DNA from 3 places in the Vibrio sp. 1249-1 genome. Region 2 is predicted to be linked to each of the others. Evidence: predicted binding sites of a transcription regulator. Region 2 holds the regulator's gene; each other region holds the start of a gene.
What was found. The regulator CRP, encoded in region 2, controls carbon source genes, mostly activating them, when cyclic AMP is high. The targets are predictions, from matches to a motif close to TGTGANNNNNNTCACA.
Positions count from the first base shown of each region.

Region 1: a site for CRP is predicted at 1,712-1,727, ahead of recB (exodeoxyribonuclease V subunit beta). Genes of this name have one in related genera too.
Region 3: a site for CRP is predicted at 1,372-1,387, ahead of R7Z50_RS00275 (NupC/NupG family nucleoside CNT transporter). Genes of this name have one in related genera too.

Region 1 is NZ_JAWOWJ010000005.1:258,902-265,210, forward strand. Features, by position in the region: gene recC (exodeoxyribonuclease V subunit gamma) at 1-1,518, shown strand, start outside; gene recB (exodeoxyribonuclease V subunit beta) at 1,846-5,520, shown strand; gene recD (exodeoxyribonuclease V subunit alpha) at 5,520-6,309, shown strand, end outside.
Region 2 is NZ_JAWOWJ010000023.1:15,736-22,044, forward strand. Features, by position in the region: gene R7Z50_RS22765 (YheU family protein) at 1-174, shown strand, start outside; gene R7Z50_RS22770 (phosphoribulokinase) at 300-1,169, shown strand; gene crp (cAMP-activated global transcriptional regulator CRP) at 1,410-2,042, shown strand; gene R7Z50_RS22780 (DUF1338 domain-containing protein) at 2,179-2,970, opposite strand; gene astD (succinylglutamate-semialdehyde dehydrogenase) at 3,219-4,676, opposite strand; gene astA (arginine N-succinyltransferase) at 4,705-5,724, opposite strand; gene R7Z50_RS22795 (aspartate aminotransferase family protein) at 5,834-6,309, opposite strand, start outside.
Region 3 is NZ_JAWOWJ010000001.1:59,650-65,958, forward strand. Features, by position in the region: gene R7Z50_RS00260 (tryptophanase) at 1-91, shown strand, start outside; gene R7Z50_RS00265 (DUF2913 family protein) at 170-781, opposite strand; tRNA gene R7Z50_RS00270 (tRNA-Leu) at 814-897, opposite strand; gene R7Z50_RS00275 (NupC/NupG family nucleoside CNT transporter) at 1,459-2,667, shown strand; gene R7Z50_RS00280 (DUF3541 domain-containing protein) at 2,722-3,810, opposite strand; gene R7Z50_RS00285 (alpha-ketoglutarate-dependent dioxygenase AlkB family protein) at 3,880-4,485, opposite strand; gene R7Z50_RS00290 (sensor domain-containing diguanylate cyclase) at 4,618-5,973, shown strand.

The DNA.
Region 1 (6,309 bases), on a different contig from region 2:
TTCCTTGCTGGTCAAGTGAACTTTTGTACCCTGATGCCGATGCGCTCTATTCCGTTTAGAACTGTTTGTCTGTTGGGGATGAATGACGGCGTGTATCCGCGCTCCATGCCGCCAGAAGGCTTTGACTTGATGACAGGAAGAACCAAACCGGGCGACCGTTCGCGCCGAGATGATGACCGTTACCTATTCCTCGAAGCGATGTTGTCTGCACAGCAAACGCTCTACATCAGTTATGTTGGCCGTTCAATCCAAGACAACACCGAGCGAGTGCCTTCGGTTCTGGTTTCTGAGCTGATGGAATACTGTCACCAAAACTATTGTTTAAGTGGTGATGAAGCGTTGCCCGTTGATGAGTCTGGCGACAACTTATTAAATGCGTTGGTGAATACCCACGCCATGGTGCCGTTTAGCCCAAGTGCGTTCCAAGGCATGCATGCTAGCTACGCGAAAGAGTGGATTCCAGCGGCATTGACTCAAAGCAGTCAATCGCAAGGCTATGTCCGTCGTGATTTTAATCGGGCATTAGACGACTATCTGTTAGGAGCGACGTTCCCACTTGAGCTCGACTTAGTCGAGTTGCAACGTTTCTGGCGCTTACCTGTGCAGTATTTTTTCAATCGTCGTTTAAAAGTAATCTTTGAACCGCCGCTACCGGTGATGGAAGACGACGAACCCTTTGTTTTAGGTGGTTTGGAAAGCTATCAAATGCGTGATGAGCTGTTAGAAACCTTGCTTGAAACGACATTGATGCAGCCAGAGAAAAAAACAGAGGTGCTTAAACACTTTATGAGTCAACAGCGCGCGCAAGGCAAACTGCCGGTGGGGGCGTTTGGTGATATCGAATTTGAAACTAACCGAGTTCAGGCGGAAGAGCTGGTGGATAAACTGGCGTTTTTATCTGGTGCGCCTCAAGACGATTTGGAAATTGACCTGACGTTTGATTCCTTGTTTGAGCGAAATGAAGGCGAAGAGAAAAACGTTCGCCTAACAGGTTGGCTAACTCAATGCTACCAATCCGGTTTGATTCGCTATCGAAGCGGTAAGATTCGCTCGCAGGATTACCTTGCTGCGTGGATCGATCACCTTGCCATGTCGGCGTCGGGTCATGCTAAGAAAACCCACATCATTGGTTACGATCGTAAAGAAGGCGCGCTGCATTTGATCTACCCAGAAATTGCCGATGCTCAGTATGCCAAACAGCTACTGACTGAATTAGTTCGCTTATTCTTCGAAGGCATGACTAAGCCTTTGCCTTATTTCCCGAAAACGGCGTTGGCTTGTGTTGAAGCGGGCTTTAGTCGCGGTCAGTGGGTAGATGACGAAGAGAAATCTTTGAAGAAAATGGCTGACGCATTCAATGATGGCTTCATGAGCCCGGGCGAAGGCAATAATGCGTACATCTCTCGAATTTGGCCTGCTTGGAATGATGAGTTGGCCTCAGAAGTTCGTTTGCTGACAGCATTAGTACTGCAAGGTGCGCGCTTAGCGGTTCAAGACGCTGATGATGTAAAAGCGTAATAAAGACAGCTGGATAAAGAGAAGGAAGAGTAGGGTGGCCGCCAGAAAATCATTATTTTTTGTAGGGCGTTCGCTGTACGGCCACAAGGTCAGAGGGACCATGATACTTTTGTTTAATTCATTTGAGTTGTGCCGCCAAAAAGGTTTGGCTTATCTCGTGGGGCGCATACTAACGGTACGTCTTATGGATAACCGTGAGAAAGATCTCACAAAGCTCTAAATTATCCAACTTGTTAAACATATTAATAGAATTTTTAACTATAGATCACATTTATTAGGTGATACGTCCTAGTAAATAATCCGGAGAGATTCAGCGTTATGGATCAAATGTCAGGTGCAGAGTGTCCTCTACATACGTTAGACCGCACAGAGCAACCTCAACCAACGCCACTAGAACCGATGACGTTTCCTCTGCATGGTGCGAGGTTAATCGAGGCATCAGCAGGTACAGGTAAAACCTTCACTATTGCAGGTTTATATCTGCGCCTTTTGCTTGGTCACGGCAGCGCGGAAACTCGACATCGCGTACCGCTTACGGTCGACCAAATTCTGGTCGTAACCTTTACCGAAGCGGCAACTGCGGAATTACGCGATCGTATCAGGGCAAGAATCCATGATGCGCGAATCGCGTTTGCGCGTGGACAGAGTTCCGATCCGGTGATCCAACCTTTGCTTAATGAGTTTGACGATCACAAGCAAGCCGCAGAAATTTTATTGCAGGCAGAGCGTCAGATGGACGAGGCGGCGGTCTACACCATTCACGGTTTTTGCCAACGTATGCTAACGCAAAATGCGTTTGAATCTGGCAGCCGATTTAATAACGAGTTTGTGACCGATGAAAGCCACCTAAAAGCGCAAGTTGTAGCCGATTACTGGCGCCGCAATTTCTACCCATTGCCATTTACTTTGGCGGGAGAAATCCGCCAGCTATGGGGCTCTCCATCTGCGTTGTTGTCTGACATCAGCAATTACTTAACCGGTGCGCCGTTAAGCCTTTCTGTTCCTGCAATGAAAGGCAGTTTGGCTGATCTTCATACTGAAAATCTGAAAAAAATTGATGGATTAAAAGCACAGTGGCGAGAAAGCCAAGATGACTTCTTAACGCTGATTTCAGATTCAGATATTAACAAACGTAGCTACACCAAAAAGTCTCTGCCGACGTGGTTGGAGGCGGTGAACGCTTGGGCGGCAACGGAAACTACAGGTTACGATTATCCAGACAAGTTGGAGAAATTCGCGCAAAACGTCTTGTTGGAAAAAACACCGAAAGGCAGTGCGCCGCAGCATGCGGTATTTGAAGCCATTGAAACATTTCTTGCTAACCCAATCAGCTTAAAAGCGCCACTGCTTGCTCATGCTATTGAGCATTGTCGTGTGATGCTGGCCAAAGCGAAAAATCAAAAACAGTGGCTCTCTTTCGATGATTTGCTGACACAACTTTCTGCTTCTATCGATACGGACGAAAGCGAGCTTTTAGCGGCGCGTATTCGTACTTTGTATCCTGTCGCAATGATTGACGAGTTCCAAGATACCGACCCGCTTCAATACAGTATTTTCAGCCGTATTTATCTGAACAACCCGGAATGTGGTTTGTTTATGATCGGGGACCCCAAGCAGGCGATTTATGGCTTTCGTGGCGCAGACATTTTCACTTATATCAAAGCGCGTAACCAAGTAAGTGCCCACTACACGTTAGGAACCAACTGGCGTTCTAGCGCAGATATGGTGCAGGCGGTAAACCAAGTATTTGCTTTACCAGACAGTCCATTTATCTATGATTCGGATATTCCGTTCTTACCCGTTAAGTACAGTCCCAATGCCGAAAAACGCATTTGGACTATGGGTGGCCAAAAGCAACCAGCGCTGACTTATTGGTTGCAAGAAGCGGACGATAAACCGCTACCAAAAGGCGAGTATTTGACTCGAATGGCAGAGGCGACCGCAAGCCAAATCCAAACTATTTTGACGCAGGCTCAACAGGGGCAAGCGTGTCTGGTGAATGGCGAAAAACAGAAAGCGGTTCAAGCGGGCGATATCGCGGTGTTGGTTCGAACAGGTAGTGAAGGTCGAATGATCAAACAAGCGCTAGCAGACCAAGGTATTGCCAGCGTGTACCTGTCTAACCGAGACAGTGTGTTTACCAGTTCGGTGGCGCAGGATTTACAGCGTTTGCTGCAAGCGGTGCTGACTCCAGAAAATGACCGTGCACTGCGTGCAAGTCTTGCCTCTGAGCTGTTTGCCCTCGACGCAGCAAGTTTGGATGCGCTTAATAACGATGAAATTGTGTGGGAAAACGCCGTAAACGAATTCAAAGAATATCGCAAGCTTTGGGTTCAACGTGGTGTGCTGCCGATGTTGCGCGCGGTGATCAGCAAACGCCATATTGCCGAGCGATTACTAGAAGAAGGCGCGAGTTCACAGGGTGAGAATGGTGAGCGAGTACTTACCGATTTAATGCACATCGGTGAACTGCTTCAACAAGCCAGTAATGAACTGGATAGCGACCACGGTCTGCTGCGTTGGCTCGCTCAGTCTATCAGTGATGCGGAAAATGGTTTGGGTGGCAGTGATGACCAAATCCAACGTTTAGAATCGGAACGTAACTTAGTGCAGATCGTAACTATTCACAAATCAAAAGGCTTGGAGTATGACCTCGTATTTCTGCCGTTTGTGTTCAGCTATCGAGAAGCCAGTGAAGCCAAATATTACGATGCAGCCAATGACCGCACGGTACTGGATATCACTGGCAATGATGCGTCCATGAAGCAAGCGGATAAAGAGCGTTTGGCGGAAGACTTACGCTTGATATACGTAGCACTAACGCGAGCTGTATATGCGTGTTTTATCGGTGCCTCACCTTTGCGCAATGGCCGTTCGACCAAACAGCCAACTGGCGTACACCGCAGTGCGATTGGCTATTTGATTCAGAATGGTCAAGAAGGTGGCATTAACGATTTGCACCAAGGTTTAACAAAGCAACAAGACGAGCTTGATTGTGTCGTTGTGGCCGATCCGCCGCAGCAACTCGAAGAGAAGTACGTAGCGCCACAAGAAGAAATACACGATCTTAGCGCGAAAGAACTGCAAAACCCTATCGACAGAAACTGGCGCATCACCAGTTATTCTGGCTTGGTCAAGCAAGGCTCTCATCACGCCGAGCATGATGCCACGATTGAGATTACGGGTTTTGATATCGACTCATCTGAAGAGCAAGACGAAGCGGATTTGGTGGAGCCAGAGCGCTCTATTTTTACCTTCCCTCGTGGTGCGCGTCCGGGTACGTTCCTGCACAGCCTGTTTGAGGAAATTGAATTTACTCAGCCAGCCACGACGGAAGAGAATACACAAATCATCCTTGGCTTGATGGAAAGCGAACAGCTCGATGAAGAGTGGTTGCCCATTTTACAGCAATTGATTGATACCGTACTCGCAACGCCGTTGGATGGTAAGTCTTTGCTGCTGAATCAAAAAGCACCGTCGCAACGTTTGGTGGAGATGGAATTTTTGCTGCCGATTGAAGTTTTGTCTGCACCGGCGTTAAACCGAGTCATTCAACGTCACGATCCGTTGTCGGCGAAAGCGGGGGATTTAGGTTTCCAAACCGTGCAAGGCATGCTCAAAGGTTTTATCGACTTGGTGTTTGAACATCAAGGTAAATACTACGTGCTTGACTGGAAATCGAATCATCTTGGCGACGATGTGACGAGCTACCATGGTGAGGCTCTGAAATCGGCCATGGCGGATCACCGCTACGATTTGCAGTACCAGATTTATGCGTTAGCACTGCATCGTTTCCTACACAGCCGATTGGCGAATTATCAATATGAGCAGCACTTCGGTGGTGTGTATTACTTGTTCTTGCGCGGTATGGATGGGCAGAGTGACCACGGCATTTTTGCCGCGAAACCAACTTTCGAGTTCTTACAAGAGATGGATCGTTTGATTGATGGTCAAGCACTTGAAACGCGCTCAACTCAAGCTGGGCAGATGGAGCTACTTTAATGATGACAAATCACAATCTTCATTCTGACCAAGATAGCCTATTGGTAGTGTTGGAACGCTTGGCGCACAAAGGTGCTATTCGTCAGCTCGACTACCAATTCGCCTGTTTTATTGATTCTCAAACGCATGATGAACAGTCGGACAGTCAAGCATTGGCGTTTATCGCTGGTGTTGTCAGTAGTGAGCTTGGCAAAGGACATATCTGTCTGTCTCTGTTCGATGCACAAGGGCAATCTACGGATTTAGCCAGTAAGCTAGGGCTGTTTGGTGAGTCGGCATTGGCGCTTAATACACAGTTGCAAGGCATAGACTGGATTCATGTATTACAAAATTCCAGCGTGGTCGGCGCGCAAGGAGAAGCCTTGCCTTTAATGTTCGATGGTGAGCGTCTGTATCTGCATCGCTATTGGCATTATGAAGTGACACTGGCGGAAAAGCTCAATCAGCTGGGCGCCGCAGTTAACTTGCAACCACAAGAGTTTGCGCGATTATCCGAGTTGCTCAACCATTTATTTGCACGCCAATACCATTTTCTGTTTAACGCGTTAGGCAAAGCAGTAGAAGCGGGAAGCAGCAACCAAGTGTTGCGTCAACAATTGGTGTGTGACCACCTTGATGTGGTCGCAAGCGAATCGTTGGATTGGCACGTCATTGATTCCGTGCTTAGCAATGCGCGCAAGGTTCAGGATTTACAAACACTGGATGAACTCGTGCCACTCTCGGCTTGCGTGAACTGGCAAAAAGTCGCGGCGGCAGTTGCGTTAACCCGTCGATTTGCTGTGATTTCTG
Region 2 (6,309 bases):
GAAAACTTAATTCGTGAATTCGTCTTACGCGAAGGAACGGATTACGGAACCGTCGAGGTTTCTTTGCAAGACAAAATTGATCAAGTTAAAGCTCAATTGGAAAAAGGTGAAGCGGTTATCGTGTTCTCTGAGCTACACGAAACCGTCGATATTCAGCATAAAACAAAATTTTAGACCCTTCACATTTTACCGTATCCCACTCGATGACAAGGTATTGTTACGTGCTATAGTGGGATATCGACCGTGCAGTAGTAACTCTACTGCACATTACAGGTAAGTAATTTTCGACAAGGTTTGTCATGTCAGCTAAACACCCAATTATTGCGGTTACTGGTTCGTCCGGTGCCGGCACGACCACTACATCTGAAGCCTTCCGTAAAATGTTCAATATGATGAACGTTAAACCCGCATGGGTTGAAGGCGATAGCTTCCATCGCTTTACTCGCCCAGAAATGGACATCGAAATTCGCAAAGCCCGCGAGCAAGGTCGACACATTAGCTACTTTGGCCCACAAGCTAATGACTTCCCGGGATTAGAAGAGTTTTTCCGTAAGTTCGGGCATGACGGCACTGGCAGCGTGCGCCGTTATCTGCACACGTTTGACGAAGCGGTTCCCTACAATCAAATGCCAGGCACGTTTACACCGTGGCAAGACTTACCCGAAAACAGCGACGTGCTGTTTTATGAAGGGTTACATGGTGGCGTGGTCGATGGCGATGTTAATGTTGCTCAACATGTGGATTTCTTAATTGGCATGGTGCCGATTGTGAACTTAGAGTGGATCCAAAAATTCGTACGTGACACTCGCGATCGCGGCCATTCGCGTGAAGCGGTAATGGACTCAATCGTGCGATCCATGGACGATTACCTCAACTATATCACTCCGCAGTTTTCTCGTACTCACATCAACTTCCAGCGCGTACCGACCGTTGATACTTCCAACCCACTTAATGCAAAAGGCATCCCTAGTTTGGATGAGAGTTTTGTGGTGATTCGCCTACGCGGTATCAAGAATGTCGACTTCCCATATCTGCTGGCCATGATTGATGGCTCATTCATGTCACGCCACAACACGATTGTCGTACCCGGCGGTAAGATGAGCTTTGCAATGGAGCTCATAGTTCGGCCTATCCTACAACAGCTCATCGAAACAGGGAAAATTGGCTAAAAACCTGCCTGCGAAGATGTTTACTTTTCATACCGTGATCATGTGCACAGTTTTGCTTACAAAATCTCAATCATGGCACGATTAAAATCAAGAAATCGTTTTCGAAAAAGGATACTATTTCTTACCGAAACACAAGAGAGCTTGCAGCATATAAAAAGTGCTCTTATTCTAGTAGGCCTAATTCAGGCTTAGCTAAAATATGGATAGCGCAAGCGTACCCTGCAGAGGAAGTGAGATATTATGGTTCTAGGTAAACCTCAAACCGACCCAACATTAGAGTGGTTTCTTTCACACTGTCATATTCATAAGTACCCTTCAAAGAGCACGCTAATTCACGCGGGCGAAAAGGCAGAAACTTTGTACTACATCGTTAAAGGTTCTGTTGCGGTTCTTATCAAAGACGAAGAAGGTAAGGAGATGATCCTTTCTTACCTAAACCAAGGAGACTTTATTGGTGAACTTGGTCTATTCGAGGAAGACCAAGAGCGTACAGCTTGGGTTCGTGCTAAATCTCCTTGTGAAGTTGCTGAAATTTCTTTCAAGAAGTTCCGTCAGCTTATCCAAGTAAACCCAGACATCCTAATGCGCCTTTCTGCGCAGATGGCTCGTCGTCTTCAAGTAACTAGCCAAAAAGTAGGTGACCTGGCGTTCCTAGACGTAACTGGTCGTATCGCTCAGACGCTTCTGAACCTTGCAAAACAACCAGACGCAATGACTCACCCAGACGGCATGCAAATCAAGATCACTCGTCAAGAAATCGGTCAAATTGTTGGCTGTTCTCGTGAGACAGTGGGTCGTATCTTGAAGATGCTAGAAGAGCAGAACCTAATCTCTGCTCACGGTAAAACCATCGTGGTTTACGGTACTCGTTAATCTCGAACTAGAGTGACACGAACAAAATTATAAAAGCCACCAATGGCAACATTGGTGGCTTTTTATTTACTCATGACCAAATGAGATAGGGTGCAGCGAACACTAATGAGTAAGCTTAACAGGTTAACCCTAAAACTTAGCCATTCGTACTTTCAAAGATTTTGTCAGCTGAAGCGGCCACGAAACCTGGGTACAAATCACCATTTTCCATCGGATAGCGCTTAGCAAATTCATAAAACCCGCCAGGGATAATTTCAGTGCCTTCGCTAAAACGAACCGCTACTTTATCTGCCATGGTCGATGACTGCTCTAGCAACACCTCAGGAGTGCCCTTCACTTCACCACCATTTTCATTAATGGTAAACCCAGCGGTACGCAGATGATCGTTTACCTGCTTCACTTCTTCATATTCATTGAGTTGGTTAACGCTCACCGTGAAGTGGTTTGCTCCGTAACCATGCGCCGCAAGCCAAGATGCGTACTCACTTTCTTTAGCCAACGTTTGGTAATCAGCAAAGCTTAAATCCCACAAGCGTCCACCATGTAAGAATGCGCTATCGTTCAGCTTGTCAGCATCGACTTGTGCCACCAAATTTTTCACAATCTCTTGTAGCTCAGGCGAGCACTCTTCAACTTTTAGCTCACTAATAAATACTTTAGGTTGCTTCGGATCTGGGTGCTCATAGTGCTTAGCAACCAGCTTTTTGCTTTCGAAAACGTAATCACCACACGCCTTGTAACCAATAGCTACAAATGGCTTAGCTAGAGTTTCAATATCAAGAGGCGCGATATTGAAGGTACGTAAAGCTATATGATCATTAATCAGAGGCTCATCTTCTTGAAGCAGCTGATGCACTTTAGCCGCCGAAGGGCAAAGACGTTGAATGTAATCTTGCCATAGCGATTCAAATAACACATCGGGCGTCATAACGACTCCTTGTTACGAGATGTAGAGTTTAAAGGTAAGCGGAAGTTGGCTGCTCGTTCACAACAAAAGTTGTCCAGAATAATGAACGAGCAACCATCAACCTGTGACGGTAAATGCCAGTCAGTCAACACGCTTTTCCGAGTCTTTGCTCACTTTTCGTGTTCTGCCAACGATCACTACAACCCATACCTAAATGATGCGCCGGCAAGGTGAGCCGCAATGCATAGTTGCGACTCTATAATTAAAACTTATAGCGCTACACCTGGACTCAATGTTGCAGGCAAGACAGTTTCTTGACCTTCCATTGATGCCATTGGGTACGCACAGTAATCTGCTGCGTAGTAAGCGCTTGGGCGCAAGTTACCCGACGCCCCCGGACCACCAAATGGCGCATCACCGCTTGCACCAGTGAGCTGGCGGTTACGGTTCACGATACCTGCACGAATGTGGTCAACGAAGTATTCCCATTCTTGGTCGTCGGTTGAAACCAAACCAGCAGATAAGCCAAAGCGCGTATCGTTTGCTAGCGCCACGGCTTTGTCTAATCCTTCGTAGCGCACCACTTGCAGAAGTGGGCCGAAGTACTCTTCATCTGGTAACTCAGCAATGTTCGTTACATCAATGATGCCAGGAGAAACAAACGCCGCCTCTCCTGCTTTCGCTTCAATCAAGCTTTCACCGCCAAGAGACTGTAGATTGGCTTGGGCATCAAGAATAAACTTGGCTGCCGCGACCGAAATTTGCGGTCCCATAAATGGCGCAGGTTCTGCAAATGGTTGGTCTACGCGAATATTGCGTGTCGCTTCAACGAGCTTGGTGATAAGCGCATCGCCTTTTTCACCCAATGGCACATACAAACGACGAGCACACGTACAACGCTGCCCAGCACTGATAAACGCTGACTGGATGATGGTGTAAACCGTGGCATCCAAATCACCATATTTATCAGAGATCACCATCGGGTTATTACCACCCATTTCTAGTGCGAGCATCTTGCCCGGTTGACCCGCAAATTGACGGTGTAATACATGTCCCGTATTCGCGCTACCCGTAAACAGTACGCCATCAATGCCTTTTGCGTCAGCTAGGGCGATACCAGTTTCTTTCGCGCCTTGAACAAGGTTAATCACGCCTTTCGGCAGACCGGCTTCTTCCCATAGCTTCATTGCCAGTTCACCCGTCCATGGCGTTTGCTCAGACGGTTTGAAGACTACCGTGTTACCAGCCAGTAGCGCAGGCACAATGTGACCATTTGGTAGGTGGCCTGGGAAGTTGTAAGGACCAAACACCGCCATCACGCCCAATGGGCGGTGGCGCAATACGATTTGGTTGCCTGCTGCTTCACGGCTCGCCTCACCAGTACGGTCATGATAAGCGCGAATCGAAATGGCAATTTTACCTGCCATGGCTGCTGCTTCAGTGCGCGTTTCCCAAATCGGCTTACCAGTTTCTTTGGCAATCACTTCGGCGATTTTTTCGCTGTTCTCTTTTACTTTCTCCGCAAAAGCCAACACGATTGCCTCACGCTCTGAAAATGGACGCTTTTTCCAGTCAATAAACGCTTCACGCGCTGCAGATACCGCCTGGTTCACCTGCTCTGCCGTTGCACCTTTGCCTTGCCAGATCACTTCTTGGTTGTACGGCGACAGAGACGTAAATGCTTCACCCTGACCTTGTACCCATTCACCTGCAATCCAATGTGTCATTGTTTCTATCCTTAAATTCTGTCGTCTGTTACTGCGGAAGAAGGCGAACGAAATCCCCTTCTTCAACCGAAAGTGCATCCGCAACGTCTGGTGCGATCATTACGCTCTGTGTCTCTGCGTCATACGCCGCCTTAGTGACTGTCGCACGGAAGTTCTCGAAAGATGAATTACACATCAAGAAGTCTTGTGTGCTGGAATGTTCAGAGATTTTGACTTGCGCGCGGAATGAATGACGTACCGACTCAATATTACGCAGATCACACTCAACCGTTGGGCCACCATCGAAGATGTCGACGTAGCCTCGGTTGGTAAAACCTTCACGCTCAAGCAGCTTCAGCGCTGGACGCGTGTTGTCATGTACTTGACCAATCACGGCTTGCGCTTCTGGGCTGAGCAGGTTGATGTAAATAGGCAGTTTCGGCATCAAGTCGGCGATAAAGCCTTTCTTGCCGATACCTGTCAGGTAATCTGCAAGAGTGAAATCGATAGAGAAGAAATGCTCTTGAAGCCATTGCCAGAATGGTGAATTACCCTCGTCGTCTGAAACGCCACGCATCTCCGCAAAGATCGTTTCAGAGAAGCGCTCTGGGTGCTCTGCCATCATTAGGAAACGACACTTCGACATTAGACGACCATTCAGACCTTGGCGGAATTTCTCACGCAAGAACAAGGTACAAATTTCGCTGTTACCAGTGTAATTATTACCAAAAGTAAGCAGTTTAACGACGTTGTTAACGCCAAGCTTTGGCGACGAGTGCACAACTTTACTAATGTGATATGAGTAAAATGGGACATCCCAGCCGATAGATGCTTCGATTCCGGTGGTACCCGCAACCTCACCCGTTTCAGAGTCAAAGCCAACCATCAGGTAGCCTTCATCGCCTGGTTCTGCCACATCTGGCTTACCAAAGCTGTACTCTGAATGTTTGATTCGATTGGTTAACAGTTCTTCGTTAACCGGTAGAGATGTAAATCCGTGACCAGACTCCACCGCACAAGTGTGCAGTGCGTCGTAATCCGACATCGCGATAGGGCGAACTACTAGCATCAATACTCCCTCCAGATGCAAGAAGATCCTAACTATATTGTAGGAACAATTCCCCCATCAGAGATCCTTGACGGGGGTGTCTGCGTTGACGTTTAAACTGATATCGCGCTTAAACTAAAGTCGCGATCGCTTTATCCAGTTTCGCCAAGCCTTCTTCAATTTCTTGTTGTGTGATAACGAGTGATGGTGTGAAACGTACGACATTGGCACCCGCAACCAATACCATGAGACCTTGTTTACCTGCAGCAACCAGCACGTCACGCGCACGGCCTTGCCATTCTTCATTTAGTGCAGCGCCAAGTAATAGGCCTTGACCGCGCACTTCTGAGAAGATGTTGTACTTCGCGTTGATCTTCTCTAGACCTTCACGGAACATTGCTTCGCGTTCTAGTACACCAGCCAAAACCTCTGGCTTAGTGACTTCATTTACAACCGCTTCTGCAACCGCACACGCTAGTGGGTTACCGCCATATGTAGAACCGTGAGTGCCCACTTTCATGTGCTCTGCCAATTTTGCTGTCGTTAGCATTGCACCGATTGGGAAACCGCCACCAAGTGATTTCGCAGTACTTAGAATATCTGGCG
Region 3 (6,309 bases), on a different contig from region 2:
AAATCGTGCACATGAGTTAAAAGGGCTCACTTTCGAGTACGAGCCACCAGTGCTGCGCCACTTTACTGCTCGATTTAAAGAGATCGATTAACTCAAGTTTAAATCTAGATAAGCAAAAGGCCGCGAGTTTCGCGGCCTTTTTCGATTCGTTTATTTCTTAGCGTTACACTTACGCCAACTCTAATGTGATGCGAACGAACTGGTCGTCTTGATACTGCACTTCATAATTGAAGGTACCACTGGCGTAAATGCTGCCAAGAAAAAGTGAACGTTGACTCATTGGTCCGCGGAACAGCATCGAAATAGGAGCGATTAGGGCGTTATTATCATCGAAGTGCTGATTTAAGTTCTCAGAAAGCACACACAGCAAACAGCCGTGTTGGTCGTGAGATAAGTCGACGTCTTCCGGTCGAGATAATAACACGGTAGTCCCCAGTTTCTTCTCAATCTCGTTGATCAGCAGCAAGTAGCTATCTAGATCGGGTTGAGGGTTGCTGGGTTTGTCTGCACCGACGCAGCGCTCGAGTAATGCTTCCAGATTTCCGTTCTCACCTTTTGCCTGCTGAGTCAAAGATTTTAACGGCTTTTTAATCAGCTTATAGCGATTACTCTTCAGTTTTGGTTTCAGCCATTTCTGAAGTAAGTCATTACGTTCTTTAAGGGAGAGGCCATGCGAGGACGCGTGAATTTTAAAGTGCAGGTGTAATAAAGCGTGAACCGCAAGCTCACTCAGAAGTTGATTAGCATCTGTAGACTGTCTTGCCTGCTTAGAACTTTGCATTACACTCGAACAAAATTAGGGAAGAAGGATAATGGTGCCGAGAGAGGGACTCGAACCCTCACACCAAAGGCACTAGCACCTCATGCTAGCGTGTCTACCAATTTCACCATCTCGGCATCATGATGCTCTGAATACTCAGAGGCCTCGAAAGAAGCAACGCGAATTGTATAACCAAAATCCACCTGTTGGCGAGAGCAAAATGACGAATTTTGGCTCTTTCGAGTTTGATTGCATATTTATTGGTCACTTTTATGTTTTTTACCATCAAAGCCTATCCTTATGCCCTTACTTTTATTAATAGTATGACGACAAAAGAGTACTTTTGCCTAAATTTTGAACGCTTGAACGTTTGCGTAAATAAATGTGATGAATATCTCTTTTTGTTGGCTATACTTGCGTCCCGTTTAAGCGGGAATTAGGGTTTAGTTGTTCAGGACCCTTACCCATACAAGCCGTCACATGGAGCAGGCCAAGCAACATGCTCGCCAGCAGTGAATGACCCCACGGACCGGACCAGCTACGTTCAATTGCTTGTATAAGGTAAAAATAAGATGTCGAACTATTCGTTCTGTCTACATTCTGGATCTAAAAGTGAGTTATCACTCGCTGCGTTGTCCCTTTCTTCTGCCAATTCCTTTGGCTCTTTTTTCTTTTTCAACGTTTAGTAGGTCCAGCTCATGAGTGTTCTATTTAGTCTATTTGGTATTGTTGCACTGCTAGGTTGTGCTTTCCTACTTTCTGAGGGTCGTTCTTCCATTAATTGGAAAACTGTATCTCGCGCCTTGATGCTACAAATGGGGTTTGCTGCTTTGGTGCTCTATTTCCCGTTGGGTCAAGCGGCGCTGGCGAGTTTAAGTAATGGGGTCGCGGGGCTACTCAGCTTTGCTGATGAAGGGATTAAATTCCTCTTTGGTGACCTCGCTTCTTCTGGCTTTATCTTCGCTATTCGTGTCCTTCCTATCATCATCTTCTTCAGTGCTCTTATCTCCGCCCTTTACTATTTGGGCATTATGCAAAAAGTGATTCAATTTATTGGCGGCGCTATCCAGAAGTTCTTGGGTACGAGTAAAGCAGAGTCTTTGGTTGCAACAGGGAACATCTTCTTATCTCAAGGCGAGTCACCACTTCTTATTCGTCCATTTCTTTCTAACATGACTCGCTCTGAACTGTTTGCCGTGATGGCTGGTGGTATGGCTTCAGTGGCGGGCAGTGTGCTTGGTGGTTATGCTGGTTTGGGTGTCGACCTCAAATACTTGATCGCGGCAAGCTTTATGGCAGCGCCAGGTAGTTTGATGATGGCAAAAATTATCGTTCCTGAGCGTCAAACGCCAAGCGATTACAACAATATTGAGCTAGATAAATCAGAAGAAAGCAACGTAATTGATGCGCTAGCAAGCGGTGCTATGGGCGGTATGAAAGTTGCTGTTGCTGTTGGTACCATGCTTATCGCTTTCGTGAGTGTTATCGCGATGGTGAACACGGGGCTAGAAAACTTGGGTGAGATACTTGGTTTCTCTGGCGTAACGCTACAAGCGATTTTTGGTTATTTGTTTGCACCTCTCGCATGGTTGATTGGTGTGCCAAGCCACGAAATCCTAGCTGCGGGTTCATACATTGGTCAGAAAGTGGTGATGAATGAGTTTGTTGCGTTTATCGATTTTGTGCAGCACAAAGCGACACTGTCTGAGCATACTCAAATTATTATCACTTTTGCGTTGTGTGGTTTTGCGAACATTGGCTCAATTGCGATTCAGTTGGGTTCTATCGGCGTGATGGCACCTGAGCGCCGCAAAGATGTTGCAAGTCTAGGCCTAAAAGCGGTTGCTGCTGGTACACTCGCTAACCTGATGAGTGCGTGCTTAGCGGGCATTTTTATCTCTCTCTAATTTAGATTGAAGATACACACTAAAAACCCGCCTAAATGGCGGGTTTTGTTATTTCTAAGGCTTGGGCATTAAGCCGTAAGGTATCGATTTAAAAGCCTCTGGGTGCTCTTGATAAGTTGGCGCTTTATGTACCCCTTTCCAATCGAGCAGCATGATGGCTAGCACGTTACGGTGTTCGCCGTACTTGAGATCAAAGTTACCGTCGACCGACGGAATCATCCCTTTTTCTGCGTTGATTGCGTGACGAATGGCTTGGCGGGTTTTCTTTACGACCGGATCATGGTCCAAGCCTGCTAACAAAAACGAAATGCCGACTTCCGCAATCACGTCTTCTTTGGCGCGCAGTAGGATAGTGTCGATATTGTTGCGAAAGTAATCATAAATCCATTGGTGTTTCTTCTCGCTTACTCGCTCCTGATAATACTGTGAATCGGCAAAGATGATGTGCGTCATCCCATAGAGTTTGTTCCAATACTGCTGAGCTGAAAGCATCTTATCTTTATCGTCGGGGTAGGTGTCACGGAAGGTTTGAGTGAATTCCTCGACCACATCTTGCTCTCCTAACTGACGAAGCCAGTAGACTTGGTTTGCAAGCTGAGCTGCCCATGCTTCTATCATCTCTTTGTCCGTAACGTAACGCGAGAAATCGTAGCGCCTAATAATTTTTCTCAGCGTTTTGTCTTGTTTATGCTTTAGGCCGTATTCGTTTGCTCTTGCCATTGCGCCAAGCAAATCCACACCAAGATAAAGGTACTCAGGATGGTGTTTAGTCACGGTATAGCGTCGCTGCCCTCGTTCGGTTTCTTTCTCTTGATACGTGGTCAGCCTTTGAGATGAATAGAGAATGATGTCTTCTGGTTCAACAACTTCATTAGCAAATTGGTTTAACCGGCTGGCTACTTGTGCCATGTCGGTCCAAATGGCAGCGTGATATTTCTCATCTAATGTTTGGCGGTACATGCGTAAGCCAAAATGGCCCTCTTTAAACGCCGGGAAAGTGAACAGTTCCTGTTCGTAGGTACTACGAATCAACTGCGCTGATTGAGTATTATCGAGAAGCGGTACCTCTTCCTGTGATGCCTGAGCTGCAAAGGTAAGTGAGCAAGAGAGTAAGACCGCTAAGCTAAGAGGTTTAATACGCATAAATCCATTCCCTATGAAGTCCTGAACCTAAACCTACCATCAATATTAATTGAGAATGTAAAAGCTGAGTCAATAGTTAAAAATTTGCCTAAAAGTCAGGTTGATACGTTCACCTTTGGTTTTCGCGGTTTTTGGTACGCAGTGCTTCCAGTGATGCTGTAGCTCGCCAGCCATAATCAGTAAGGAGCCGTGAGAAAGCTCATATTCAATCTCAGTTTTACAATGTAAATTTCTAAGCAAAAATCGACGTGTTTCACCTAAGTTCAAAGATGCGATAACAGGGTTTCTACCTAACTCTGGTTCATTATCTTGGTGCCAGCCCATTGAGTCTTGGCCGTGTCGATATAAGTTAGCGAGAACAGAATTAAAAGTGACATCAGCAACTGATTCACAACGCACTTTGAGCTGAGTTAACTCAGGAGTCCAAGGGTGAGGCTGCATGGTTAAGCCTGAGTAAGTATATGCTGCATCACCGTGCCACGCTTGTAAGCGAGGTTGAAGTACTGACTTGCCGAACATAGTAATGTGTTCTTGGTGCCATGGCAGTGTCTTTCGAAGTTGGTCAAAGTAATTATCCGCCTCAAGATGGTTAAGAAATTGAGGATCATAATAAAGTTTTCCTCTTTCTACTTCTTGCCATAGATCGCCGCCAAATAAATCGCCTTGTTGATGCATCATCTCACACCTAAAACATAAAAATTGTCAATCACTGTTACCTTTCTGATTATGATTGGTTATTCTTGTGATAATAAGAATTTTAACAATAAATAAAAAATCTCGTAGTTGTATACGAGTTGTGGGGAGAAAATGCGTTATTTACCCAGAAAACGATGCTATTTTGCATTGTTCTTCCTCACCTTTTTCGCTTTGTGTATTGGGGTTATCGAGCTGTTAAATCGAAACCAGCAAGAGCTTCACAAAGAGCGAGTTCAAGTTGAGGCCAAAGAACAACTTTCCATTCTCCGTTCCAATTTGGAAGCGGTACTTATGGCGGATATCTACAAAGCCAGTACTTTAGCGACACTCATTACGTTACTTCCTAAAAACCAAGAAGAAGAATTGAGTATCGCCGCTCACCGAATCCTAAATAAAAGTAAACATATTACAATCATCGGTATCGCGAAAAATGATGTAATTAGTCATGTATTTCCACGCCAAGGTAATGAGCGCCTAATCGGCCTTGATTACCGCGCAGTGCCACAGCAGTGGGTACAGGTGCAAAAAGCCAAGGATGTACAAGAAATTTTCATCGCAGGGCCAGTGACTTTGATTCAAGGTGGCCGAGGTTTGATCGTGCGTGTGCCTGTTTTTCTTGATCCTCCAATGAATCAGGACTACTGGGGAGTGATCAGTGCGGTGATTGATTTCGATGCTCTGATGAGAGAAACCGGCGTAATTGATTTCTCGTATCGTTACCCTTTAATGATCCGTGGTTACGATAGCGGTGGCTCATTTGGTGATGCTTTCTTTGGCGCGCAAAGTGTAAGTAGCATGGCATATGCAAAAGAGATGGTTCATTTTCCTTATGGTGGGTGGAGTATGGTGGTTTTCTCTGGAGGCAAAGCTGATCGCCAAATCTCTTGGCATCAGTTGCATTTAGCTAGAGTAATCGGCTATCCCATTATATTCGCACTTAGCCTCGCGCTGTTCGCCATTTATCGACTGTATACCATTGCAGATGACAGAGCTTTACACGATGAACTCACGAATTTACCAAACCGTCGCTATTTTATGAAGTTTTACAAGCAGCAGTTCGAAATAGCGAAACGTTATAAAAAGCGTTATAGCTTCGCCTTAATTAATATTGACCTAGATAGGTTTAAACACATTAACGACACCTATGGTCACGACGCAGGTGACAAAGTTTTAATCGCTACGGCTGAAAGGGTAAAAAGCTCTCTGCGTAAATCAGACATCGTGGCCAGAATGGGCGGTGATGAGTTCTTAGTTGTAGTTCATCACCCAGGAACGGAAGAAAATGTTCAGTCCCTTCTACAAAAACTTCGATTAGCGCTATGCTCGACGCCCGTCATTTACGATGAAACGCTTATCTATTTGAAAGCCAGTATTGGGTACGCGATATTTGACCCGAAAATGTCATCTCCTGAGCAAATGATGAAAATAGCCGATGAGAGAATGTATCAACAAAAGCATGGCGGATGAGCCTGAACCCAGTTTCAATAAGGGGTTAGAGGAATGGTAAAGTTGGGAGCCCGAAATCTCATCATCATTGAGGTGCAAGAATATGTGACTTCATATGTTCACAGACACTTTGCTGAGAGAGTCGTTATTAGCAGTGCATTCAGTGGCATATTTGAATAATGTTGCATTTTGCAAATGCAGTTTGCGAAATTAATGGTTAATAAAGCAACGATATGCATCTGGATCTACTAAAAAACGGCTTTTTTAAAGTTGGCACGCATCGTGCTTTACTTAGAGTGACCCTTATTAAGCCGAGGGTCACCTAGCCAACTGACGTTGTTAGTGAATACAAATTGT